2 regions of the Cellulosimicrobium sp. 72-3 genome follow, and region 2 is predicted to be linked to the other one. Evidence: riboswitches for the same ligand, from Rfam matches in the RefSeq annotation. Region 2 holds a riboswitch; the other holds the start of a gene.
The links. A riboswitch is a leader RNA that binds a small molecule or an ion and turns the genes downstream of it on or off. The one in region 2 is predicted to bind S-adenosylmethionine.
Positions count from the first base shown of each region.

Region 1: it holds a riboswitch for S-adenosylmethionine, as region 2 does, so the genes downstream of both, HKK73_RS18205 (methylenetetrahydrofolate reductase) here and HKK73_RS02915 (LLM class flavin-dependent oxidoreductase) in region 2, are expected to answer to the same signal.

Region 1 covers NZ_CP053419.1:4,072,953-4,084,597, forward strand. The annotation lists gene HKK73_RS18145 (carbon starvation CstA family protein) at 1-198, shown strand, start outside; gene HKK73_RS19390 (YbdD/YjiX family protein) at 195-461, shown strand; gene HKK73_RS18155 (hypothetical protein) at 480-941, shown strand; gene HKK73_RS18160 (hypothetical protein) at 946-1,464, shown strand; gene HKK73_RS18165 (hypothetical protein) at 1,806-2,468, shown strand; gene HKK73_RS18170 (hypothetical protein) at 2,498-3,118, shown strand; gene HKK73_RS18175 (siderophore-interacting protein) at 3,096-4,022, opposite strand; gene HKK73_RS18180 (ABC transporter substrate-binding protein) at 4,009-4,974, opposite strand; gene HKK73_RS18185 (sensor histidine kinase) at 5,060-6,232, shown strand; gene HKK73_RS18190 (LytTR family DNA-binding domain-containing protein) at 6,292-7,101, shown strand; gene HKK73_RS18195 (heavy metal transporter) at 7,098-7,553, shown strand; gene HKK73_RS18200 (cation acetate symporter) at 7,550-9,073, shown strand; SAM riboswitch class I at 9,285-9,387, shown strand; gene HKK73_RS18205 (methylenetetrahydrofolate reductase) at 9,393-10,454, shown strand; gene metE (5-methyltetrahydropteroyltriglutamate--homocysteine S-methyltransferase) at 10,487-11,645, shown strand, end outside.
Region 2 covers NZ_CP053419.1:649,127-660,771, forward strand. The annotation lists gene HKK73_RS02905 (MMPL family transporter) at 1-1,789, opposite strand, end outside; gene HKK73_RS02910 (TetR/AcrR family transcriptional regulator) at 1,884-2,606, opposite strand; SAM riboswitch class IV at 2,776-2,883, shown strand; gene HKK73_RS02915 (LLM class flavin-dependent oxidoreductase) at 3,228-4,382, shown strand; gene HKK73_RS02920 (NtaA/DmoA family FMN-dependent monooxygenase) at 4,400-5,797, shown strand; gene HKK73_RS02925 (DUF1684 domain-containing protein) at 5,857-6,756, shown strand; gene HKK73_RS02930 (GNAT family N-acetyltransferase) at 6,753-7,349, shown strand; gene HKK73_RS02935 (amino acid ABC transporter permease) at 7,346-8,437, shown strand; gene HKK73_RS02940 (amino acid ABC transporter ATP-binding protein) at 8,434-9,213, shown strand; gene HKK73_RS02945 (ABC transporter substrate-binding protein) at 9,331-10,365, shown strand; gene HKK73_RS02950 (FAD-dependent oxidoreductase) at 10,373-11,566, shown strand; gene HKK73_RS02955 (NADPH-dependent oxidoreductase) at 11,563-11,645, shown strand, end outside.

The sequences.
Region 1 (11,645 bases), 800 kb from region 2:
GTCGTCATCGTCGCGTCGGTCCTCGTGACCGCGAAGGCGCTGCGCGACGGCGGCGGCGCCAACCACGAGGACCCGCCCGTCGCGTCGCGCCGGTTCGCCCCGGCCGACCTGTTCGCGACGAAGGCCGAGAAGGCGATCCAGAAGGAGTGGGCGGCGCTGCCGCCCGAGAAGCGCCCTGCCGCGACGGGGCACCGGTGACGGTGCGGCAGGGGACGCAGGGTCCCGCCACGACGGTCCGCGCGACCGTCGTGGCGGGGCTCCGCAGTGCCGCGACCCGCGTGCACGACGGCGCGGCCCACGTCCGCTGGTACGTGCGGCAGGTGATGGGCGACGACGCGTACGCGACCTACGCCGCGCACCAGCGCGCGGTGCACCCGGGCGGCGTCGTCATGACCGAGCGCGAGTTCTGGCGCATGCGGCACGCCGAGCAGGACGCCAACCCGGGGTCGCGCTGCTGCTGACGGCCTAGGCTCGGCGCCGTGCTCCGCGTCCCCCTCGACCTGCTCCTGCCGCGGGTCTCCGTCGCCGACGTCCGGCAGCGCGCCGCGGAGCTGCCCCGCCGCGGGCAGGAGGTCCGGGTCCGCGTGCGCGACGACGTGCTCGTCGCCCGCCGCTGGGCCCCCGGCGCGCACGCGAGCGGGCACAGCGTGCTGCGCGCCCGGCTCACCGAGGAGCCCGACGGCGTCCGCGTGCGCGGGACGGTCGCCCCGAGCGTGCTGGACCTCGTGCTGGTAGCGATCTGGCTCGCCGCAGCCGCCGGGATCGCGACGCTCGGCGCCGTCTACCAGAACGGGGTCGCGTGGCTCGTCGCGCTCCTCCCCCTCACCTTCGGCGCGGTCTTCGCCGCCTGGCTGCCCGGGGCCGCACGGTCCGGTCACGACGTGCTGCTGCGGGCGCTCGCCGCCCTCGGCGAGGGGCCCGACCTCCGCGGGCTACGGTGACGGCGTGGCCCGCCCTCCCGTCGGCATCACGTCCGACCCGCCGCGGGGGACGTTCTCCGCGTGCACCCTCGCGCTCGCCACCGACCCCGTGACGGCGGCCGGGTGGGTCGCCGCCGCGTTCGGCGCGCTGCGCTGGAAGCGCCGGGCGTCCGACGTCGCGCACCGCGAGGGCGCGTCGTTGTGGGAGGTCGGGGGCGCGGCCCGTGCGTTCTTCCTCGACGACCTCGACGTGCTCCGCCTCGTCACCCCGCGTGCGGCGGCGTTCTTCTCCCACGGGCGGGCCGTCGCGACGGTCCAGCCCGACGCCGCCGCGCACCGCACCGTCGTCATGCTCTCCCTCGTCGAGGGCCAGCTCTCCTGCCGCGAGAGCTTCGGCGCCGTCGCGCGGCACCTGCACGAGGCCGCGGTCCGCGCCGGGGCTCTCCCGCCCCACGACGTCCCGGTGTGGACGAGCGCCTACGACCTGCCGGCCGGCTCCCCCGGCCACCCGCGGTCGCGCAAGCGCCTCTTCCGCAGCTCCTAAAACCGGCCCGACGGCATGGGGCCGAGTACCCGAGTTCACCGCGCTTGCAGCACCACGCGACTCGCCCGCCCGTCGAGCACGACCCTGCTCGCTCCCGCGGACGGCTACAGTGCCGCTGGAGCGACAGGTGGGAGAGCGGGTCTGAGATCGACGAGCGCAGGAACGGCTGGGCAGGGCCCGCACGTCGGGCAGCGGACGCTGTGTCCTGTGTGGCAGCACGGATCTCGAACGAGCCTTGCCGCTCTCGGGCACTCCGCCCGAGAGCCATCCCGCCCGTCCCGAACAGCACCAGGGCGCGCCGAGAGCCGAGCGACGACGAGGCCAGAAGCAGGGGAGAGACAGTGAACACGAAGGCCACGAAGATCCTGGCGGTCGCGACGACCATCGCGCTGGGCTTCACCCTCACGGCGTGCACGCCGGACGACCAGCCGACTCCGGCCCCGAGTGCGTCGCCGACCGTGACGGACGGCTCGTCCTCGACTCCGGGTGGTTCCGGCGGTACGGGCACGAAGCAGGAGGTGCCAACCTTCGCCGCCGGTGACGTCATCACCGCGGACCAGGTCGACGCGCTGCCCGAGACCCAGGGCGCGGTCACGCTGTCGAGCGGCGAGACCGTGGTCGTGGATAAGGACGAGCGTCTCCCCGATGTCGTGCTGAACGACGTGGCCGCTCCTTTCCTGGCAGCCGGCCTGGAAAACCCCACTGCCGCGAACGCCGCAGCGGTAGACACCGTCTTCCCCAAGATCCAAGAGGTCAAGGCAGCATCCGACCGTACCGTGGTGATCGTCAAGGAGTCGGGGTCTTACGACGTCAACAACAACTTGGAGTACACGTTCTGGGCCACGCTGTTCGTCGGCGAGCCCAAAAACATCGTCATCACGGACCAGAAGTCCAACCCGACGGCCAACCAGCACCCCACTTCCGAGGCTGCCGTGGCGTACGCCGAGAACGTGATCTCCCGCACCAAATATGACGAGCGGTACGACATCGTCGTAGCTCAGTAGACGGTCGGTGCCGTGGGACGATTCCGAGCGTGACGGAGCTGACCTTGCACGACGACGCCAAGCGCCGCGTGGTGCGCGCCAACCTCACGTTCGCCGCGGTCCTCGTGCCGATCCTCGGGCTCACGGCGGTCTCCCTGGGGATCAGCACGCGCAACCTCGCCCTCGCGCTCGGGTACGCGTGCGTCGTGCTCGCGATGATCCCGCTGACGTACGTGCTCGCGCGCCGCTTCACCGACCGCTCCCGCGTCACGTTCGGCGACGGGTCGGTGACGGTCCAGGGCTGGGGCCGGCCGCGGCGGTTCACGGTGGCCGAGATCGAGCGCGTCGTCACGGTCGACAGCATGGGGTTCGGGGGCATGACGCCGACGCACCACCTCATCGTCGTGGGGCCGACGAAGCGCCTCGCCCTGCTCGTCGGGCAGATGTGGGACCGCGACCAGCTCTCGGCCGTCGCGCTCGACCTCGCGCACCGCGGCGTCCCGCTCAACCCGGTCCACCAGCCGGTCACGCCCGTGCAGCTGCGGGCGATGGACCCCCGGCTCGTGCCGTGGCGTCAGGCGCACCCGGTCGCGCTGGGCCTGTTCGTCGGGCTCGGGGTGCTGCTGTTCTTCCTGGTCGCGTTCGTCGTCATGGTCGCGTTCCTCGTCTGACCGTCGCGTCCGGCCGGGCGCGGTCGTGCCAGTAGCCCTGCGCGTGCACGCGCGACCGCGCCACGCCCGCCGCGACGAGCTCGGCCCGGACGCGCGCGACCGTGGCGCTCTCCGTCGCGCACCACGCGTAGAAGCCGTCGCCCGCGGAGGCCGCGGACCGGCCGTGCACGGCGGCCCAGTCGCGGACGGCGCCCAGCACCGCCCGCTCGGCGCCGCGGCGTCGCAGGCGGGGCACGTGCTCGACGCGCACGGTCGCGGGCACGTCCCCGAGCGGGGCGTCCGCCGGGTCGTCGGCCTCGACGAGCACGTGGGCCCGGACGTCAGGGCCGAGGCTCGCGAGGATCCCGCGCACCGCGGGCGCGGACGTCTCGTCCGCGACGAGGAGCACGTGCCCGACGGCGGGTCCCGGGTCCCACTGCGTGCCATGGTCGGTCACGCCGAACCGCGCGTGCGGCGCGGACAGCAGGACGCGGTCCCCGACCGCCGCCCGCCGCGCCCAGGCGCTCGCCGGGCCGGCGGGCTCGTGCAGGTACAGGTCGAGGTCGACCTCCGCGACCTCCGGGCGCACGGCCACGGGCGTGTACGAGCGCATGACGGGGCGCACGTCGTCGTCGAGCGCGGACCACTCGCGGCGCCACGTGCTCTCGTCCGCGAGGCGCGCCCGGCGCGCGAGGCGGTCCGCGCCCGGCCCCGGGAGCAGGATCTTCACGCGCTGGTCGAGCCCGACGTCGGCGCACCCGGCGAGGTCCGGCCCGGCGAGCGTCACGCGCACGAGGCGCGGGCCGACGTCGTGCACGCGCGCGACCGTCGTCGGGAAGAGCACGTTGGGCGACCGGTGGAACCGGCACCCGGCCGGGCTCCCGGCGGTCGCCGGGGGCCCGGCCGCCGCGTCAGGAGCCGGCACGGTCCTGCAGGAAGCGCTCGACGTCGTCGAGCACGGCCTGCCCGCCGAGCGGCCCGACGCCGCTGATCCAGGACGACTGGTCCACGACGCGCACGTCGGGGAAGGACGCGGCGTTGAGCGGGATCTCCGCGGGGACCGCGGACGCGTCGTCGGGGTCGGCGGCCGAGACGAGCACGAGGTCGGCGGCGGCCTCGGTCACGCGCTCCGGGGACAGGTCCACGGAGATGTCCTCGCCCCACTCCTGCTCCGGCGTCGCGAACCCGACGCACTCGAGCGTGCTGCCCGCGAACGACCGCGGCCCGTACGCGGACACGATGCCGTCGCGCGGACGCAGGAGCTGCGCCGTCCCGGAGACGTCGTAGTCCTCCTGGAGCTGGGCGCACCGCGCGTCGTAGGCGTCGAGCAGGGCCTGGGCGTCCGACTCCCGGCCGAGCGCGCGCCCGACGAGGAGCACGTTCTCCTGCCACGGGTCGGTCTGGGTCGCCATGAAGACGGTCGGCGCGACGCTCGCGAGCTGGTCGTACAGGTCGGAGTGGCGCGACTCCGTACCGAGGATGAGGTCCGGCTCGAGCGCCGCGATGGCCTCCAGATTCGGCTCGGGCACGGTGCCGACGACCTCGATCGCCTGCGCCTCCTCGCCGAGGTACGCGGGCACGCCCGCCTCGACGCTCAGCACGGCGGCGCCCACGGGGACGACGCCGAGCGCGACGGCGGTGTCCGTCTCGACGGGCTCGAGCGTCACGACGCGCTGCGGCGCCGCGTCGAGCTCGGCGGTACCCCGCGCGTGCTCGACGGCGTACCCCGTCGCGGTGTCGTCCGGCGCCGGCGCGCCGGTCGCCGCGGGCTCGGGGTCGGACGAGCACGCCGCGAGGAGGGTCGCGGCGAGCACGAGGGCGGTGGTGGTGACGCTGCGGCGCACGCGCGGGCTCGACGTGGTCCGGGAGATCGGCACAGGAGGTTCCTCCGTCGTGGGATAGGGTCGCCTAACCTTACCTGCCCACCGAGGCGGGTGACGCCGCGCTGGATACGATCACTGCATGTCCGGGCCCGTGTTCGCCGGCGCCGCCGCCGGTCTCGTCGTGGGCGTCCTGCTCACCCTCGGGCTCGTGCTCGCCTGGCGGCTCGCGCGCGGGTCGCGCGAGCTCGGGAGCGACTCCGACCGGGCGACGTTCCGCACCCTCCACCTAGCGTCGCGCGCCGCGACGCACCTGCGCGACGGGCTCGACGGCGACGACGTCGGCCGCGCGGCCCGCTCCCTGCGCCAGCTCCTCGGCGCCGACGCGCTCGCCGTCGTCACGGCGGACGGCGCGGTCGCCCTCGACGGGAGCTCGACGCTCGAGCCCGACGCGCGGCGCGTCGCCGAGCGCGTCCTCGCGACGGGACGGCGCCACGTCGAGAGCGGCGACGTCGAGGACGCCGTCGGGGCGCCCGTCGTCGCGGGCGGGCGCGTCGCCGGCGTCGTCGTGGCGTTCGCCGACACCGTGCGGCCACCGCTCGTGCGCGCGACGGGCGAGGTGGCGCAGTGGTGCGCGGCGCAGCTCGAGCTCGCCGAGCTGGAGGCGTCGCGCACGGCGCTCGCGCAGGCCGAGCTCCGCGCGCTGCGCGCCCAGATCAGCCCGCACTTCGTCTACAACGCGCTCGGTGCCATCGCGTCGTTCATCAGCACCGACCCCGAGCGGGCGCGCGACCTCGTGCTCGACTTCGCCGACTTCACGCGCTACTCGTTCCGCGGGCGCGGCGACTTCACGACCCTCGCCGACGAGCTGCGCTCGATCCACTCCTACGTCGAGCTCGAGCGCGCCCGGTTCGGCGAGCGCCTCGCCGTCACCCTGCAGATCGCGCCGGAGTCGCTGACGGCCGTCATCCCCTTCCTCTCCGTGCAGCCCCTCGTCGAGAACGCCGTGCGCCACGGCCTGGAGCCGCGCGAGCACGGCGGGACGATCGTCATCACCGCGCGCGACGAGGGCACCCAGACGGAGATCACGGTCGAGGACGACGGCGTCGGCATGGACCCGGCCGTCGTGCGTGAGCTCCTCACGTCGCGCGACACGACGCACGTGGGCCTGCGCAACGTCGACACGCGCGTCCGCCAGCTCTACGGCGACGACCACGCGCTCGACATCGAGACCGCGCCCGGCTCGGGCACGCTCGTGCGGCTGCGCGTCCCGCGGTCGCAGCCGCTGCACGAGACGGAGGTGAGCGTGCCGTGACCACCCCGGACCCGGCTCCGGCCGGCGGTCTCCCCGGCGGGGCGGGCGACGCCGTCGGGCTGGACGTGCTCGTCGCCGACGACGAGCGGCCCGTGCTCGACGAGCTCGTGGGCCTGCTCCGCCGCGACCCGCGCGTCCGCACCGTGCGCGGGGTCGCGAGCGGCTCCGAGGCGCTGCGCGAGCTCTCGTCGCGCACGGTGGACGCGGCGTTCCTCGACATCCACATGCCGGGGCTGACCGGCCTCGACCTCGCCCGCGCGCTCTCCCGGTTCGCCGACCGCCCGGCGGTCGTGTTCGTGACCGCCGACGAGGCGCGCGCGCTGGAGGCGTTCGACGTCGAGGCCGTCGACTACGTGCTCAAGCCCGTGCGGCGCGAGCGGCTCACGCGCGCGGTCGACCGCGTCGTCGAACGGGTCGCGGAGCGCACCGCGGCGGGGCGCACCCCCGCGACCGACGCGGCGGCACCGTCCGCGAGCGCCGCCGCTCCACCGCCGGTTGCCGGCGACCCGGCGGGCGGTGCGGCCCCGGCCGAGGAGACGCTCGTCGTGACGGTCGGCACGACGACGCGGCTCGTCCGGCGCAGCGCGGTGCGGTGGGTGCAGGCGCAGGGCGACTACTCCCGGCTCGTGACGGACACCGAGCAGTTCCTCGTGCGCGAGCCGCTCTCCGACCTCGAGGAGCGGTGGGCGCCCGCGGGGTTCCTGCGCGTGCACCGGTCGTACCTCGTGGACCGCGCGGCCGTGACCGCGGCGCGGTTCGGCGGGGCGCAGCCCGCGCTCGTCGTCGCCGGGCACGAGGTCCCGGTGAGCCGCCGCATGGTGCCCGCCGTGCGCGAGGCGCTCCTCGGGCCGCACCGGGGCGCGCCGTGACGGGCACCGACCCGCGTCGGGACGCGCGCGTGCGCGTCCGGTCCACCGACCTCCCCGCGGCGCGCGCCGGCCGCGGCGAGGGTGCCGGCCCGGAGGGCGGGGCGCCGTCGGGCACGACACGGACCGGTGAGCCGGACGACGCCGCGACCGCCTACACGCGCGGGCTCGTGCGGGCCCAGCTCCGGCTCGGGCTGGCGTGCGTGGCGTCGTTCCTCGCGGTCGTCACGCTGCTCACGGTGACGATGAGCGGCGTGCCCGCGCTGGACGACGTCGTGCTGCTCGGCGTGCCGCTGCCGTGGCTCGTGCACGCGTACGGCTTCTACCCGGTGATCGTCGCGTTCGCGGTCGTGTTCGCGGTCGCGGCGGCGCGCAACGAGCGCCGGTACCGCGCGCTCGCCGAGGGCACGGGCGCGCCCGACGAGCCCGGCCCCGACGACGGCGGTGCGCCGTGACCAGCGCGCTGCCCCTCGTCGCGATCGCGCTGCTCCTCCTCGCGACCGGCCTCATCGGGTTCTACGGCCTGCGGATCTCGCGCACCACGAGCGACTTCTTCGTCGCGTCGCGCACCGTGCGGCCGGTCTGGAACGCGTCGGCGATCAGCGGCGAGTACCTGTCCGCGGGCACGTTCCTCGGGCTCTCGGGCCTCGTGCTGCTGTCCGGCGCGGAGGCGTTCTGGTTCCCCGTGGGGTACGCGGCGGGCTACCTGCTCGTCCTGCTGTTCGTCGCGGGCCCCCTGCGGCGCAGCGGCGCGTACACGATCCCCGACTTCGTGCACGCCCGGCTCGACTCCGTGGTCGCGCGCCGCGTGACGAGCGTGCTCGTGCTCGTCATCGGGTGGCTCTACGTGGTGCCGCAGCTCCACGGGGCGGCGCTCGTCATCACGAGCGTGGCCGCGGTGCCGCCGTGGGTCGGCTCGGTGGGGATCGCGGTCGTGGTGAGCGCCGTCGTCGCCGCGGGCGGGATGCGCTCCATCACGTTCGTCCAGGCGTTCCAGTTCTGGGTCAAGCTCACCGCGCTCGCGGTGCCGCTCGTCTTCGTGCTCATGGCGCTCGGCGGGGCGTTCGAGCCCGGCGGCGCCGTCGTCACGTTCGACCCCGCCGCCGTGTTCCCCCACGAGGCCGGGCCGGGCGGCCTCGACGCGTACGCCACCGTCTCGCTCCTGCTCGCCCTCCTGCTCGGCACGACCGGCCTGCCGCACGTCCTCGTGCGCTTCTACACCTCGCCCGACGGCGGCTCGGCCCGCCGCACGACCGTCGTCGTGCTCGTCATGATCAGCGTGTTCTACATGGTGTCGAGCACGCTCGGGCTCGTGGCGCGGGTCGTCGCGCCCGACCTCGCGGCGCCCGGGGTGGCGGACACCGTCGTCCTCACGCTGCCGACCCGCCTCGTGCCCGGGCTCGGCGGCGAGCTCCTCGCCGCGCTCGTCGTCGCCGGGGCGTTCGCCGCGTTCCTCGGGACGTCGTCGGGGCTCGTGGTCGCTCTGGCGGGCGTCGTGAGCCAGGACCTGTTCGGCGGCACCGTGCGGTCCTTCCGCTGGTCGGCGGTCGCGTGCACGCTCATCCCGCTCGCGTTCGCGCTCGTCACCATCCCGCAGGGCCTCGTGACGAGCGTCGGGACGGTGTTCGTCTTCGCCGCGTCGGCCCTGTCCCCCGTGATCCTGCTCGGCGTGTGGTGGCGCGGCCTCACCGCGCGCGGCGCGGTGGCGGGCATGGTCGTGGGCGCCGTCCTGTGCGCGACGGCGCTGCTCGCGTCGTCCGCGCTCGTCGCCGCGGGGTACGGGAGCCCGTCCGGCGGCACGGCCGACGGCGTCCCTGGCGTCGTGCGCGCCCTGCTCGCCCAGCCCGCCGCCTGGACCATCCCGCTCGCGACGGCGACCGTCGTCGTCGTGTCGCTCCTCGACCGGCGCGGGCCGCCGCTGCGCACCGACCGGTTCCTCCGCCGCCTGCACGTGCCCGAGCGCCGGAGGGCCTGAGACCTGCAAGGCCGACGACGACCCGTCGCCATGGTCGGTGTCTGGGACCTCGCTCGAGCACCTGAAATCTGTAGCGTAGGAAACCTGAAATTCGTAGCGTAGAGAGCCTGAGATCCGTAGCGCGGGGCGCCGCTACGCCTCCGGCCGATCCCTCCGCATCTCACCTGGCGGGCGCTCTCGACCGCATGTCGGATGGGTCGTAGGATCGTGCCAACCATCCAGAGCGGTCGAGAGTCCTGGCTCGACGACACCGCAGCAACCCGCCGACGGAAGCCTCCCGAGGACAAAGGTGCTAACGCCAGGGTCGATGGAGTGACGCATGACCTCAGAGGCATCCTTCGCGCACCGTCCGGGCCGTCCTCGGCCGACGGTGTCGTTCGAGCTCATGCCCCCGCGCCGACCGGACGCGGCCCCGAAGTTCTGGGAGACGGCACGCCGTCTCGTCGCGACGCACCCCGACTTCGTGTCCGTGACGTACGGCGCCGCGGGCACCGACCGCGCGACCGCGCGCCAGGTCGTCGGACGCCTGCTCCAGGGCACGCCCGTGCTGCCGATCGCACACCTCACGTGCGTCGGGGCGTCGCGCGAGGACGTGGAGTCGGTCATCACCGACTTCCTCGACGAGGGCGTGCGGAGCTTCCTCGCGCTGCGGGGCGACCCGCCGCGCGACCAGCCGGACTGGCAGCCCGCGCCCGACGGCGTCCGGTCGTCGACCGAGCTCGTCGCGCTGCTGCGCGAGGTCGAGGCGTCGCGCTGCGCGTCCGACCCCGCCGTCGCGCTGCGCGGCGCAGCCCGGCCGCTGACGATCGCCGTCGCGACGTTCTGCGACGGGAACCCCGCCGCCGGCACGACGCGCACCCAGGAGGTGCGCCGCCTCTGGCAGAAGCAGCAGGCCGGCGCGAGCTTCGCGATCACGCAGCTCTTCTACGACGCGTCGTCGTACACCGACTTCGTCGCCGAGGCCCGCGCGGCCGGCGTGACGATCCCCATCCTCGCCGGGCTGCTGCCCACGACGGAGCCCGCGCGGCTCCGTCGCGTCGAGGAGCTCACGGGCGTGCGCGCGCCCCAGCACCTGCTGGACGCGCTCGACGCCCTGCCCGACCCGGAGGCGCAGCACGCCTACGGGATCGCGTACTCGGTCGACCTCGCGCAGCGCGTCCTCGACGCGGGCACGCCCGGTCTGCACGTGTACACGTTCAACAAGCACCGCGCCGCTCTTGACCTGCTCGAGGGTGTCCACCTCGGCGGCGGGTCGGTCGGGACCGGGGGCGGCGCCAGCGCCGCCGCCGCCCCGCTCGTCCCGGACCTGGCCAGCGGGCCGTGGGTCACCGGCACCTCCCTGCCCACGACGAGCGCCGCCACGCACGGCGCGCCCGTCTGACCGGTCCTCCGGACCAGCAAGAGGTTTCGATCATGGCCACTTCCGTACCCTCCCCTACCCAGAACCCGGTCGGTTTCCCCGCCGGCACCGTGCTCGGCTACCCGCGCATCGGTCGCCGCCGCGAGCTGAAGAAGGCCGTCGAGGCGTTCTGGGCCGGCAAGACCTCGGCCGAGGAGCTCGAGGCCACGGCCCGCGAGCTGCGCCTCGCGACCGTCCGCCGGCTCGTCGACCTCGGCCTCGGCGCCGACGACGCGTCCGTCCCCGGCTCGTTCTCCTTCTACGACCAGGTGCTCGACGTCGCCGCCTCCCTCGGGGCGGTCCCGTCGCGGTTCGCGTCGCTGACCGACGACGCGGGCCGCCTCGACCTCGCGGGCTACTTCACCGTGGCGCGCGGCCAGGGGGACGACGCCCCGCTCGAGATGACCAAGTGGTTCGACACGAACTACCACTACCTGGTCCCCGAGATCGGCCCGGACACCCCGATCCGCTTCGTCGACGACCGCGTCGTGCGCGAGTTCGTCGAGGCGAAGGAGGCCGGTGTCGTGACGCGGCCCGTCGTCGTCGGGCCGGTCACGTTCCTCGCGCTGTCCAAGGCCGCGGACGACGCGCCCGCCGGGTACTCGCCGCTCGACCGCCTCGACGACGTCGTCGCCGCCTACGCCGACCTGCTGCGCGCGCTCGCCGCGGCGGGGGCGCCGTGGGTCCAGCTCGACGAGCCGATCCTCGTCACCGACTCGGTCGACGTGCCGTTCACCGAGCTCGCCGCCGCCGTGGGGTCCGCGTACCGCGCCCTCGCGACCGACCTCCGCCCGGTGCCGAGCCCGGGGTCTTCGGCGGCCTCGTCCGCAAACCCGGCGGCAACCCCTGGTTCGGCGCAGGACGCGCGGCCCGCGATCCTCGTCGCCACGCCGTTCGGCGGGCTGGAGACGTCGCCGGACGGCGACGGCGCGACCTTCGACTTCCTGGCGACCCTCGCGGGCACGGACGTCGAAGCGATCGCGATCGACGCCGTCCGTGCGGACCTTCCGGACTCGCCCTACGACGACCTCCTGACGAAGACGCTCGTCGTCGGCGCGATCGACGGGCACAACGTGTGGCGCGCCGACCTCTCGGCAAAGCTCGACACGCTGACCGCCGCGCGCAGCCTCGGTGCGGGCGCGGTCGCCGTCGGCACGTCGACGTCGCTGCTGC
Region 2 (11,645 bases):
ACAGCTCCTCGGCCACGCCGACCTGGTACTCGAGCGCCTCGGCCTGGGTGGGCTCGCCCGGCAGGTCGGCGACGACGAGCAGCGGCCCGTTCGTGCCCTCGCCGAACTCCTCGGCGACGGTCGAGTACGCGCGGTACTGCGTGGAGTCGTGCGCCTCGGACGAGCCGTCGGGCAGGTTGGTCCGCAGGTCGAGCGCGGGCAGGGCGATCACGCCGAGCGCGACGACGGAGAGCAGGGCCGTTCCCACCGCGCGGACGGTCGACATGGGGCGCACGGGCTCCGCGGCGGGCAGGCCGCCCGCGGCGCCCGGCTCCGACGACGCGGTCCCGGCCGACGCGCCCGTCGACGCGCCCGTCGAGGCGCCCGACGACGCGGCGGGCCCGGCGTGCGCGGCGCGCTCGCGGCGGCTGAGGATCCGCGGGCCGATCATGCCGAGCAGGGCCGGCGTGAGCGTGACGGCGATGAGGACGGCGATCGCGACGCACAGCGCACCGACCGTGCCCATGAGGCCGAGGAACGGGATGCCGGTGACGTTGAGCGCGAGCAGCGCGATGAGCACCGTCGCCCCGGCGAACACGACCGCGTTGCCCGACGTGCCGTTCGCGAGCGCGATCGACTCGTGCAGCTCGTCGCCCTGCTTGAGCTGGCGCCGGTGCCGGTTGACGATGAACAGCGAGTAGTCGATCCCGACGGCGAGGCCCAGCATGAGGCCGAGCACCGGCGTCACCGACGACATCTCCACCACCCCGGACAGCGACATCGCGGCGAGGGCGCCGATCCCGACCCCGATGAGGGCCGTGAGGATCGGCAGGCCGGCGCCCACGAGCGTCCCGAGCATGACGACGAGCACGATCGCCGCGACGACGAGGCCGACGGCCTCGCCCACGCCGAACACCTGCGGCACGCCCTGGGCGATGTCGGACGAGAAGTCGGTCTGGACGCCGTCGACCGGGTCGTCGGCGAAGACGGCCACGAGGTCGTCCTTCGTCTGCTGGTCGATGCTCATGTTCGGCTCGGTGAACGTCACGTTCGCGACCGCCGCGCTCCCGTCCGTGGACACGAGGCGGATGTCGGACGCCATGTCGAGCAGGGGAGCGGAGAGCTCGAGCTGCGCGGACTGCTCCTCGAGCGTCGCGCTCTGGTCCTCCAGCGCGGTGACCTGCTGGTCGAGCGTCGTGGCCTGCGACTCGAGCGTGGCGCGGCCCGCGTCGATCTCGGCCTGCTGCGCGTCGAGCTGCGGCGCCGCCTGCTCCAGCGCGCCCGCGGCCTCCGCCTGGGCACGTGCGGTGTCGAGCTGGGCCTGGCCCGCGTCGAGCTGGGCGCGCGCGGCGTCGACCTGCTCCTGCGCGGCGGCGAGCTGCGCGCGGCCGTCCTCGATCTGCTCGCGTCCCGCGGCGATCTGGGTGCGGCCGTCGTCGATCTGCTTCCGCTGGTCGGCGAGCTCCTCCTGCGTCGCGAACGGGTCGACGACCGACGCGACGCCGTCGACCTCCTCCGCCGCGGCGAAGCGGTCCGCGATCGCCGCCTCCTGCTCGGGTGTGAACGGCGCGCCGTCCTGCGTCGCGAGGACGATCGTGCCGCTCCCGCCCGACGCCTCGGGCAGCGCGGTCTGGAGGCGCTCGGTGACGTCCGCGGTGGGGGTGCCGGGGATCGAGAAGCTGCTCGCGAGCGTGCCGCCGAACGCGACGAACGCCGCCCCGGCGAGCACGAGCACCGCGAGCCACGCGGCGAGGACGGTCCGCGCGCGGCGCGCGCACGCGCGGCCGAGGCGGTAGAGGAGTTCAGCCATGAGGGTCCTTCGGTGGGAGTCCGGTGGCGGGTGCGCCCGGGGTGGCGGGTGCGGTGCTGCGGGAGAGGTGGTCGCGGGGAGGGTGCGGCTCGCGTCAGACGGGGTCCGCCCAGCCGGCGCGGATCCGTTCGACGAGGCGGTCGAGCAGGCCCGACCACACCGCGCGCGAGGCGTCGTCGTCGGCGGCGCCGGTCTCGGCCCACCAGCGACGCTGGATGACGAGGACCCCGGCCATCAGCGCGCCCACCAGCATCTCGATCTCGAGCGGGTCGACGTCCGGGTGCCGGCGCGTGGTCGCCGCGACGAGGCGCTCGGCGAGGTGGGTGAAGGTGCGCACGACCATCGTCGTGACGCGCGGCGTGGGCTCGGTCGCGGTACCGCCGAGGGCGCGCGTGAGGTAGGCCATGGGGCCGACGAGGTCCGTGCCGCGCAGCGCCGCGGTGACGTCGTCGAGGGGCGTGGGGCGGTCGGTGCCCGGCTCGGCCGCGCTCGCCCCGAGCGTCTCGACGACGCTGCCCAGCACGTCCTCGCAGACCTCGACGACGACGTCGTCGAGCGACGCGAAGTGGTTGAAGATCGTGCGGCGCGCGACGTCGGCGCGGGCCGCGAGCTCGTCGACGGTGAAGCGCGCGCCGCCCTTCTCCTCCATGAGCGACGCGGCGGCGGCGACGATCGCACGGCGGTGGCGCGCGCGCAGGGCAGCGCGACGGTCGGGGGCCGCGGCGTCCGGGCCGGGGACGTCCGCGCTCGGCGCGTCCGGGGTCACGGCGCCCGTCGCGGGCGCGGTCGGGCGCTCGGGTCCGGGGAGGAGAGGCACCTCTTGACACTAGGTGCATCGATGCACTCGGTGCAAACGGGCACTTCTGCTGCTCAAAGTTGACCGATCGAGTCCAGTATGTGGGAAGGTCCCGGCGGTGCGTTGACACCCTCTCCGACCGCTCGTAGGTTCCCGGCAACCGAGGTCCACGGACCCCGGCACAGGACATGGTCATGAGCTCCGACGCGAAGCCCCGGCTCGTCGGACGGCAACCCTCCCGCGTGGCGGGGTGCCCCGGGTGAGGACCAGGTCCCGCGTCGCGCGACCTGCGCGGTGCGGGGCAACACGCGGCGCCCGGAGACGGGCACGAAGGAGACGGACGATGGACCGGCGAGAGTCGAGCACCGCGGTGAGCACCCCGCACGCGCCGACGTGCCCCTGTCCGGTCCGCGGTGCGGCCGTCGTCTCCTGTCCGGTCGGCGCCCCCGCGCGCGTCACCTGTTGTCGCTGACGACGCCCCGCTCCTGACGCCGCGCGCCCCCGCGCGCACGCCCTGACGGGCCTCCCTCCGGCCTCCCGGCCCCGCCCTGCCGCCCCGCGGCGGGGCGACCCTGCCCACCCCCGGCACCCCGCCGCGCCCTGAGCGCGCGGCCGGCGCCTGTCCCAGAACGGATCCTCGCGATGCCCGACCCCCGCCCCGCCCGTACCGTCCACCTGGGCGTCGACCTCACCGACGCCGGTGCGCACCCCGCCGCCTGGCGGACCGTAGGCTCCCAGGCCCAGCGCCTGTTCGACGCCAAGCGCCTCGTCGAGCTCGTGGCCACCGCCCAGCGCGGCCTGCTCGACCTCGTCACGCTCGACGACGCGTTCACCCTCCAGCCGGGCCGCAACGGGTCCGTGCGCGGCCGGCTCGACGCCGCGCTCGTCGCGTCCCGGCTCGCGCCGCGCAGCGCGGGCATCGGCCTCGTCCCGACCGTCACCACCACGCACACCGAGCCGTTCCACGTCTCCAAGGCGGTCGCGACGATCGACCACGTGAGCTCCGGCCGCGCGGGATGGCAGGTCGGGTGGTCCACGACCCCGGCCGAGGCCGCGGCCTTCGGACGCAAGGGCGCCCAGGACGAGCCCGAGGCCGTGGCCGAGGCCGACGAGGCGGTCGAGGTCGTCACGCGGCTCTGGGACTCGTGGGAGGACGACGCCGAGATCCGCGACGTCGCGACGGGCCGGTTCGTGGACCGCGAGAAGCTGCACTACGTCGACCACGAGGGCATCCGGTTCGCGGTCAAGGGGCCGTCGATCACGCCGCGCCCGCCGCAGGGCCAGCCGCCCGTCGTCGTGCGGGCGAGCACGCCGGCGTCGCTCGACCTCGCGGCCCGGCGGGCCGACGTCGTGCGGGTCCGCGCGGCGACGCGGGACGAGGCGGTCGCGCTGCGGGCGCAGGTGCGCGACGCCGCCGCGGACGCCGGGCGCGACCCCGACGGGCTGCGGGTCCTCGTGGACGCGTACGTCGTCGTGGGGGACACGCGCGCGAGCGCGCAGGCCCGCCTCGACCTGCTCGAGGACCTCGAGGGCGTCTCGTGGGACACCGACTCGCTGACGCACGTCGGCACGGCGCGCGACCTCGCGGCGACGGTCGAGGAGTGGGCGCACGCCGGTGCCGCCGACGGCTTCCTGCTGCGGCCGTCGTCGCTGAGCACGGACCTCGACGCGATCGTCGACGGGGTCGTGCCGCTGCTCCAGGGCGTGGGCCTGTTCCGCACCGCGTACCCGGGCACGACGCTGCGCGACACGCTCGGCCTCCCGCACCCCGCGAACCGCTACGCGGCGATCGCCTGAGCCCGGACGGACGCGACATGAGCACCCGACCCCGCAAGCAGATCCACCTCGGCGCCCACTTCCCGGGCGTCAACAACACCACCGTGTGGAGCGACCCCCGCTCGCGCAGCCAGATCGACTTCGCGTCGTTCGAGCACCTCGCGCGCCGTGCCGAGGACGCGAAGCTCGACTTCTTCTTCCTCGCCGAGGGCCTGCGCCTGCGCGAGCACAAGGGCCGCATCCACGACCTCGACGTCGTCGGCCGCCCCGACACGCTGCCCGTCCTCGCCGCGCTCGCCGCCGCCACGGAGCGGCTCGGCCTCGCGGGCACGATCAACACGACGTTCAACGAGCCGTGGGAGCTCGCGAAGCAGTTCGCGACCCTCGACCTGCTCTCCGAGGGCCGCGCGGCGTGGAACCTCGTGACGAGCCCCGACGCCTTCACGGGCGCCAACTTCCGCCGCGGCGGGTACCTGCCCTACCCCGAGCGGTACGCGCGGGCGGCCGAGGTCGTCGAGGTCGCGCGCGCCCTGTGGGACTCGTGGGACGACGACGCGGTGCTGGCCGACCGGATCGCGGGCGAGTTCCTGCGGCCCGGCGCGGTGCGGCCGGTCGCGCACCACGGGACGTACGCGGACGTCGTCGGGCTGTTCGAGACGCCGCGCGGGCCGCAGGGCCACCCCGTCCTGTTCCAGGCGGGCGACTCGGCCGACGGGCGCGACTTCGCCGCCGCGACGGCCGACGTCGTGTTCTCCGCGCACTCGACGTTCGACGCCGGGCGCGCGTTCTACGAGGACGTCAAGGGGCGGCTCGCGGCGCACGGGCGCGAGCGCGACTCCCTGAAGATCCTGCCCGCGACCGTCGTCGTGCTGGGCGACACGCCCGCCGAGGCGGAGGAGCGCGCCCGGGAGATCCGGCTCCAGCAGGTCTCGGGCCCGACGGCGATCGCGTTCCTCGAGCAGGTCTGGGGCCGCGACCTCGAGGCGTACGACCCCGAGGGCCCGCTGCCCGACGTCGACCCCGACACCGAGAACCTGTCGATCACGCGCGGCCGGGTGCGGCACGCGAAGGACCCGGCGGCGGTCGCCGCGGCGTGGCGCGAGCAGGCCGAGGCGAACGGGTGGTCGATCCGCGAGCTCGTCATCCAGGTGACGTCGCGCGGCGGGTTCGTCGGCACGCCGCAGCAGGTCGCGGACGACATCGACCGGCACGTCCAGGAGGACGCCTCCGACGGCTTCATCCTCGTGCCCCACCTCACGCCGGGCGGGCTCGACGACGTCTTCGACCAGGTCGTCCCGCTGCTCCAGGAGCGCGGCTCGTTCCGCACGGAGTACGCGGGCACGACCCTGCGCGAGCACCTCGGCCTCGCCCGCCCCGGCGCGACGCGAGGCGACGGCGAGCCCACGACGGCGCACCCCGCCGAGCTCGTCGGCTGACCGCCGCCGGCACCGCGGCGACCACCGCACCGACCACCCGCACCGACCTCGGAGGACCCATGAGCACGAGCACGCCGACCGCCACGGGCGCCGTGGCCACCGCACCCGCCGACCCCGTCGCGTCCGCGTCGCCCGACGCCGCCGCGTGGGCCGCCTGGCACGCCGAGCGCGAGGACGGGCTGCGCCCGCCGCATGGCTGGCTGAGCCTCGTCGCGTACCACGCGCTCCCGGCCGAGCCCGCCGCCCTCCCGGGGATCCCGGGGCTCTGGTGGGCCGACGCCGACGGCGCGCACCACCGCGCGGGCGAGGGCGGCGCCGTCCGGACGACGACGGGCAGCGTCGTCGGGACCGTCGTCGTCGCGGAGGGCGGGTCGACGCTCGCGGGCACGTTCCTCCCGGACGGCCGGGACGCGGGCGACCCGGCGGACGGCGGCGAGACGCGCGAGGTCGCGGTGGAGGTCGTGCACCGCACGGGCCGCTACGCCGTCCGCGTGCGCGACCCGCTCGCCCCGGCCCGGACGGCGTTCGACGGCGTCCCGACGTTCCCCTACGACGCCGCCTGGGTCGTCGACGCGCCGGTGCGCTGGTACGACGCGCCGCGGCCCGTCGTCGTCGGCGCGGCCCGGCCCGGCCTCGTGCACCACGTGCGCACGGTCGGCGAGGTCGACCTCGTCGTCGAGCGCGACGGCGCCCGGCGCGGCGCGACGCTCGCCCTCACCGGCGCGCCGGGCGGTGCGGTGACGCTGCTCTTCAGCGACGAGGCGGACGGCGTCGCCCCCTGGCGGGTCCTGCGCGTGGACGCCGACGCGGTGCCCGGCACCGAGGGGAGCGTGCGCCTCGACCTCAACCGGGCCGTCAACCTGCCGTACGCGTTCAGCGACTTCGGCACGTGCCCGGCGCCGGTCGAGGGCAACCACGTGCCGTTCGCCGTCACCGCGGGTGAGAGGGCACCCCGGTGACCGCGGTCGCCGCGCGTCCCGCCACGGTGAGCGGGGCGCGCGAGGTCCGGTCCGTCGCGATGCACGACCCGCTCGTGCGGCCGCTCCTCGACGAGCTCTCCCACGAGTACTGGACGCGGTACCAGCGCGTGCTCACCGCCGAGGAGCTCCGCGCCGAGATGGAGCACTACCCCGCGCAGGACTTCGCGCCGCCGCACGGCGAGCTCGTGCTGGTGCTGGAGGACGGCGAGCCCGTCGCGGGCGGCGCGTTCCGCCGTCGGAGCGAGCCGGAGCTCGGCGACCCGGCGCGCCTCGCCCGGCCGGCCGCGCGCCGCGCCGACGGGACGCCCGCGGTGCGCACCGCCGAGCTCAAGCGGATCTGGACGCACTCGGCGCACCGGCGCCGCGGGCTGGCGCGCCTCGTGCTCGCCGAGCTCGAGCGCCGGGCCGTCGAGCGCGGCTACCGGCGCGTGTACCTCACGACGGGCCCGCGCCAGCCCGAGGCCGCCGGCCTGTACCTCGCGACGGGCTACACGCCCCTGTTCGACACCGGGACCGATCCCGAGGAGATCGGCCCGCTCGCCTTCGAGAAGTGGTTGGAGGTCGCGCCATGAGCACCGTGTCGCTCCCGCAGGACGAGTCCCGGCAGCTCGCGCCGCCGTCGGGCCGGCATCCCGCCGACCCGCGCGGCGGTGTCGAGGACGCGCTGCCGCTCGAGAGCCTGCGCATCGTCCCCGCCCGGCACCCGGGCCGCTGGGTCGCGACGGCCGGCGTGGCCGTGCTGCTCGCCATGGTCGTCAGCTCGCTCGTGACGAACGACCGCTGGGAGTGGGGCGTCGTCGCGCAGTACCTCACCTGGCCCTCGATCCTCGAGGGCGCGTGGGCGACGATCCGGCTCACGCTCGTCGCGTCGGTCGTCGGGTTCGCGCTCGGCACCGTGCTCGCGCTCATGCGGCTGTCGCGCTCGCCGCTCCTGCAGTCGGTCTCGTGGACGTACACGTGGGTGTTCCGGTCCGTGCCGCTGCTGCTGCAGCTGCTGCTCTGGTACAACCTCGCCTACCTGTACCCGTACCTGAGCGTCGGCATCCCCTTCGGGCCGGAGTTCCTGTACTTCGACACGCTGTCCGTGATCGACAAGTTCTGGGCCGCGATCCTCGGGCTCGGGCTCTCGCAGGCCGCGTACTCGGCCGAGATCGTGCGGGCCGGGATCCTCTCGGTCGACCAGGGGCAGCAGGAGGCCGCCGCGTCGCTCGGCATCCCCAAGCGCCGCCAGGTGAGCCGCATCATCCTGCCGCAGGCGATGCGCTCCATCATCCCGACGGCCGTCAACGAGGTGATCGGGCTGCTCAAGGGCACGTCGATCGTCTACGTGCTGGCGTACGGCGAGCTGTTCTACATCGTCAGCGTCATCTACGGCCGCAACGGCCGCGTCGTGCCGCTGCTCATCGTCGCGTCGATCTGGTACCTCGTGCTGACGACGCTCATCACGGTCGTCCAGTACTACGTCGAGCGGCACTACGCGAAGGGCGCGGTGCGCACGCTGCCCCCGACCCCGCTCCAGAAGGCGCGGTGGACCGTGCTCGTCTGGGCGTCGCGGCTCTCCGGCCGCCCCGTGCCCGACGCCGTCCCGCCCGCGTACGCGGCCCGCGCCCGGGTGGGCGTGCTGACCCGCACCGCGCGCACGTCGGGAGGTGCGGCATGAGCGCCGACGTCGCGACCGCCGGGCTCGTCGAGATCCACGGCGTCCACAAGAGCTTCGGCACCCTCGAGGTGCTGCGCGACGTGTCGCTCACCGTGCCGCCCGGGTCCGTGACGGTCGTGCTCGGCCCGTCCGGCTCCGGGAAGTCGACGCTGCTGCGCGCGATCAACCACCTGGAGAAGGTCGACAAGGGGTTCATCTCGCTCGACGGCGAGCTCATCGGGTACCGCCGCAAGGGCAGCACCCTGCGCGAGCTCAAGGAGCGCGAGATCCTCGGCCAGCGCACCCAGATCGGGTTCGTTTTCCAGAGCTTCAACCTCTTCCCGCACCTCACCGCGCTCGAGAACGTCGTCGAGGCGCCGGTATCCGCGCAGCGTCGGCGCCGCGAGGACGTCGAGCCCGAGGCCCGCGCGCTGCTGGAACGCGTCGGGCTCGCGGACAAGGCCGACGCGCGACCCCGCCAGCTCTCCGGCGGGCAGCAGCAGCGCGTCGCCATCGCCCGTGCGCTCGCGCTGCGGCCCAAGGTGCTCCTGTTCGACGAGCCCACCTCGGCGCTCGACCCCGAGCTCGTCGGGGAGGTGCTCGAGGTCATCAAGGACGTCGCGAGCACCGGCACGACGCTCGTCGTCGTGACGCACGAGATCGGCTTCGCCCGCGAGGTCGCCGACACCGTCGTGTTCATGGACGACGGCGTCGTGGTGGAGCAGGGCACGCCCGCCGAGGTGCTCGACCACCCGCGCCACGACCGCACCCGGGCCTTCCTCCAGAAAGTCCTCTGAAACCCACCCGACGTCCACCGACGCCCGCCGTCGTGACCCGCGACCGGCCGCCCGGCCGTCCCGCACACCCGCACTCCCTGCGTCACCCCGACGCACCACCCGAGAGGTAGGACTCACGTGACCGCAACGACCACCCGCGCCCGCGCCCCCCGCGCGCTCGCCGCCCTCGCCGTCGTGCCCCTGCTGGCGCTCGCGGCCTGCTCCGGGGTGAGCACCGACGCCCCGGCCGCCGCGGACGAGGGCGCGGCGTCCTCCGACGGCACGACGGAGAGCACGACGTCCGTCTCGGACGCCCTCGACGTGAGCACGAGCCCCGACCAGGACCGCATCCGCACGACCGAGTCGGCCGAGGCCGTCGCGCTCCTCCCGGACGCCTGGAAGGACAAGGACGAGCTCGTCGTCGCGATCTCCGCGGGCGCGGCGCCGCCGCTCGGCTTCCTCGCCGACGACGACGAGACCCCCATCGGCAACGAGACCGACATCGCGCAGCTCGTCGCCGACGCGCTCGGCAAGGACCTGCGCCTCGAGGTCAAGGCCTGGGCCGACTGGCCGCTCGCGCTCGGCTCGGGCGACGTCGACGCCGTGATCTCCAACGTCACGGTGACCGAGGAGCGCAAGGAGACCATCGACTTCTCCACGTACCGCAACGACGAGCTCGGCTGGCTCGTGGGCGCCGACTCCGACATCACGTCGATCACGAAGCGCGAGGACATCGCGGGCAAGGTCGTCGCCGTCGGCTCCGGGACGAACCAGGAGAAGATCGTGCTCGAGTGGGACCGCCTCAACCAGGAGGACGGCCTCGAGCCCGTCCAGGGCCCCGAGTACTACGAGCAGTTCTCGGACGTCCTGCTCGCGCTCCAGTCCGGGCGCATCGAGACGTACGTCGGCCCCAACGCGTCGCTCGCGTACCAGGCGGCGATCTCCCCGCAGGACTTCAAGGTCGTGGGCACGCTCAACGGCGGCTGGCCCGACACGGCGCAGATCGCCGTCGCCACCAAGAAGGGCAACGAGGCGGCCCCGGCCATCACGGCCGCGATCAACCACGCCATCGAGGACGGCACGTACCTCGAGGTGCTCCAGCGGTGGGGCCTGGAGTCCGAGGCCGTCGAGGAGTCGCAGACCAACCCGCCCGGCCTGCCGAAGACGGAGTGACCCGCGCATGACCACCAGCACCCAGCACGTCGACCACCTCGTGGTCGGGGGCGGCGTCATGGGCTCGGCCGCGGCGTGGCAGCTCGCGCGGCGCGGGCGCGACGTCGTGCTGCTCGAGCGCTTCGCGCCCGGGCACGCGCACGGCGCCTCGCACGGAACGTCGCGCATCTACCGCACGACGTACGCCGAGCCCGAGTACCTCGACCTCGCGCAGGAGGCGCTCCGCCTGTGGCGCGAGGTCGAGGACGAGACCGGGACCGAGCTCCTCGACGTGACCGGCGGCGTGAGCCACGGGCGTCGCGACGGCGCGGCCGAGCGCCGCTCCGAGGCGATCGGCGCCGCGTTCGCGGCCCGGGGGATCGAGCACGAGTGGCTCGACCCCGCGGCCGCGGCCGAGCGCTGGCCGGGGCTGCGGTTCGAGGGGCGGGTGCTGCACGAGGTCGCGACGGCCGGCCGGCTCCACGCCGACCGCGCCGTCGCGGCCCTCCAGGGGGCGGCGGCCGCCCGGGGTGCCGACGTGCGGCACGAGGTCGCCGTCCGGCACGTCGAGCGCGTTCCCGGGGGCGTGCGCGTCGTCACCGACGGCGCCGACGTCGTCGCGCGGGTCGTCGTCGTGACCGTCGGGGCGTGGAGCGCGGGTCTGCTGGGTTCCCCGGCGGGCGGCCTGCTCGGCCATGAGCTCCCGCTCGTCGTCACGCAGGAGCAGCCCGCCCACTTCGCGCTCGCCCCCGGCGCGTCGCCCGCGGGGTGGCCCGCGTTCACGCACGACGTCGGTCCCGGCACCGCGTGGCCGAGCGGCGTCTACGGGCTCGCGACCCCGGGCGAGGGCGTCAAGGTCGGCTTCCACGGCGTCGGCCCCGTCGTCGACCCCGACCGGCGCTCGTACCGGCCGGAGCCGGGTCAGCTCGCCGCGCTGCGCGACTACGTGCGCACCTGGCTGCCCGGCCTCGACCCCGACGCCTACGTCCCCGTGAGCTGCACCTACACCACGACGCCCGACCAAGACTTCGTGCTCGACCGCCGCGGTCCGGTCGTCGTCGGCGCCGGGTTCTCCGGCCACGGCTTCAAGTTCGCCCCGGCCGTCGCGCGCGTGCTCGCCGACCTCGCGACCGCCCCCGGCGCCCTGCCCGACGGCGGCACCGCCGCCGAGCGGTTCGCGCTCGCCCGCCTCGCCGCACTCCCCGAGAGGACCGCCTCATGACGATCGCTCCCGCACCCGCCGCTGGGGACGCTGCGGCTCCGGCCGCGGACCCCGGGACGCTCCCCGCGCCGTCCCGCGA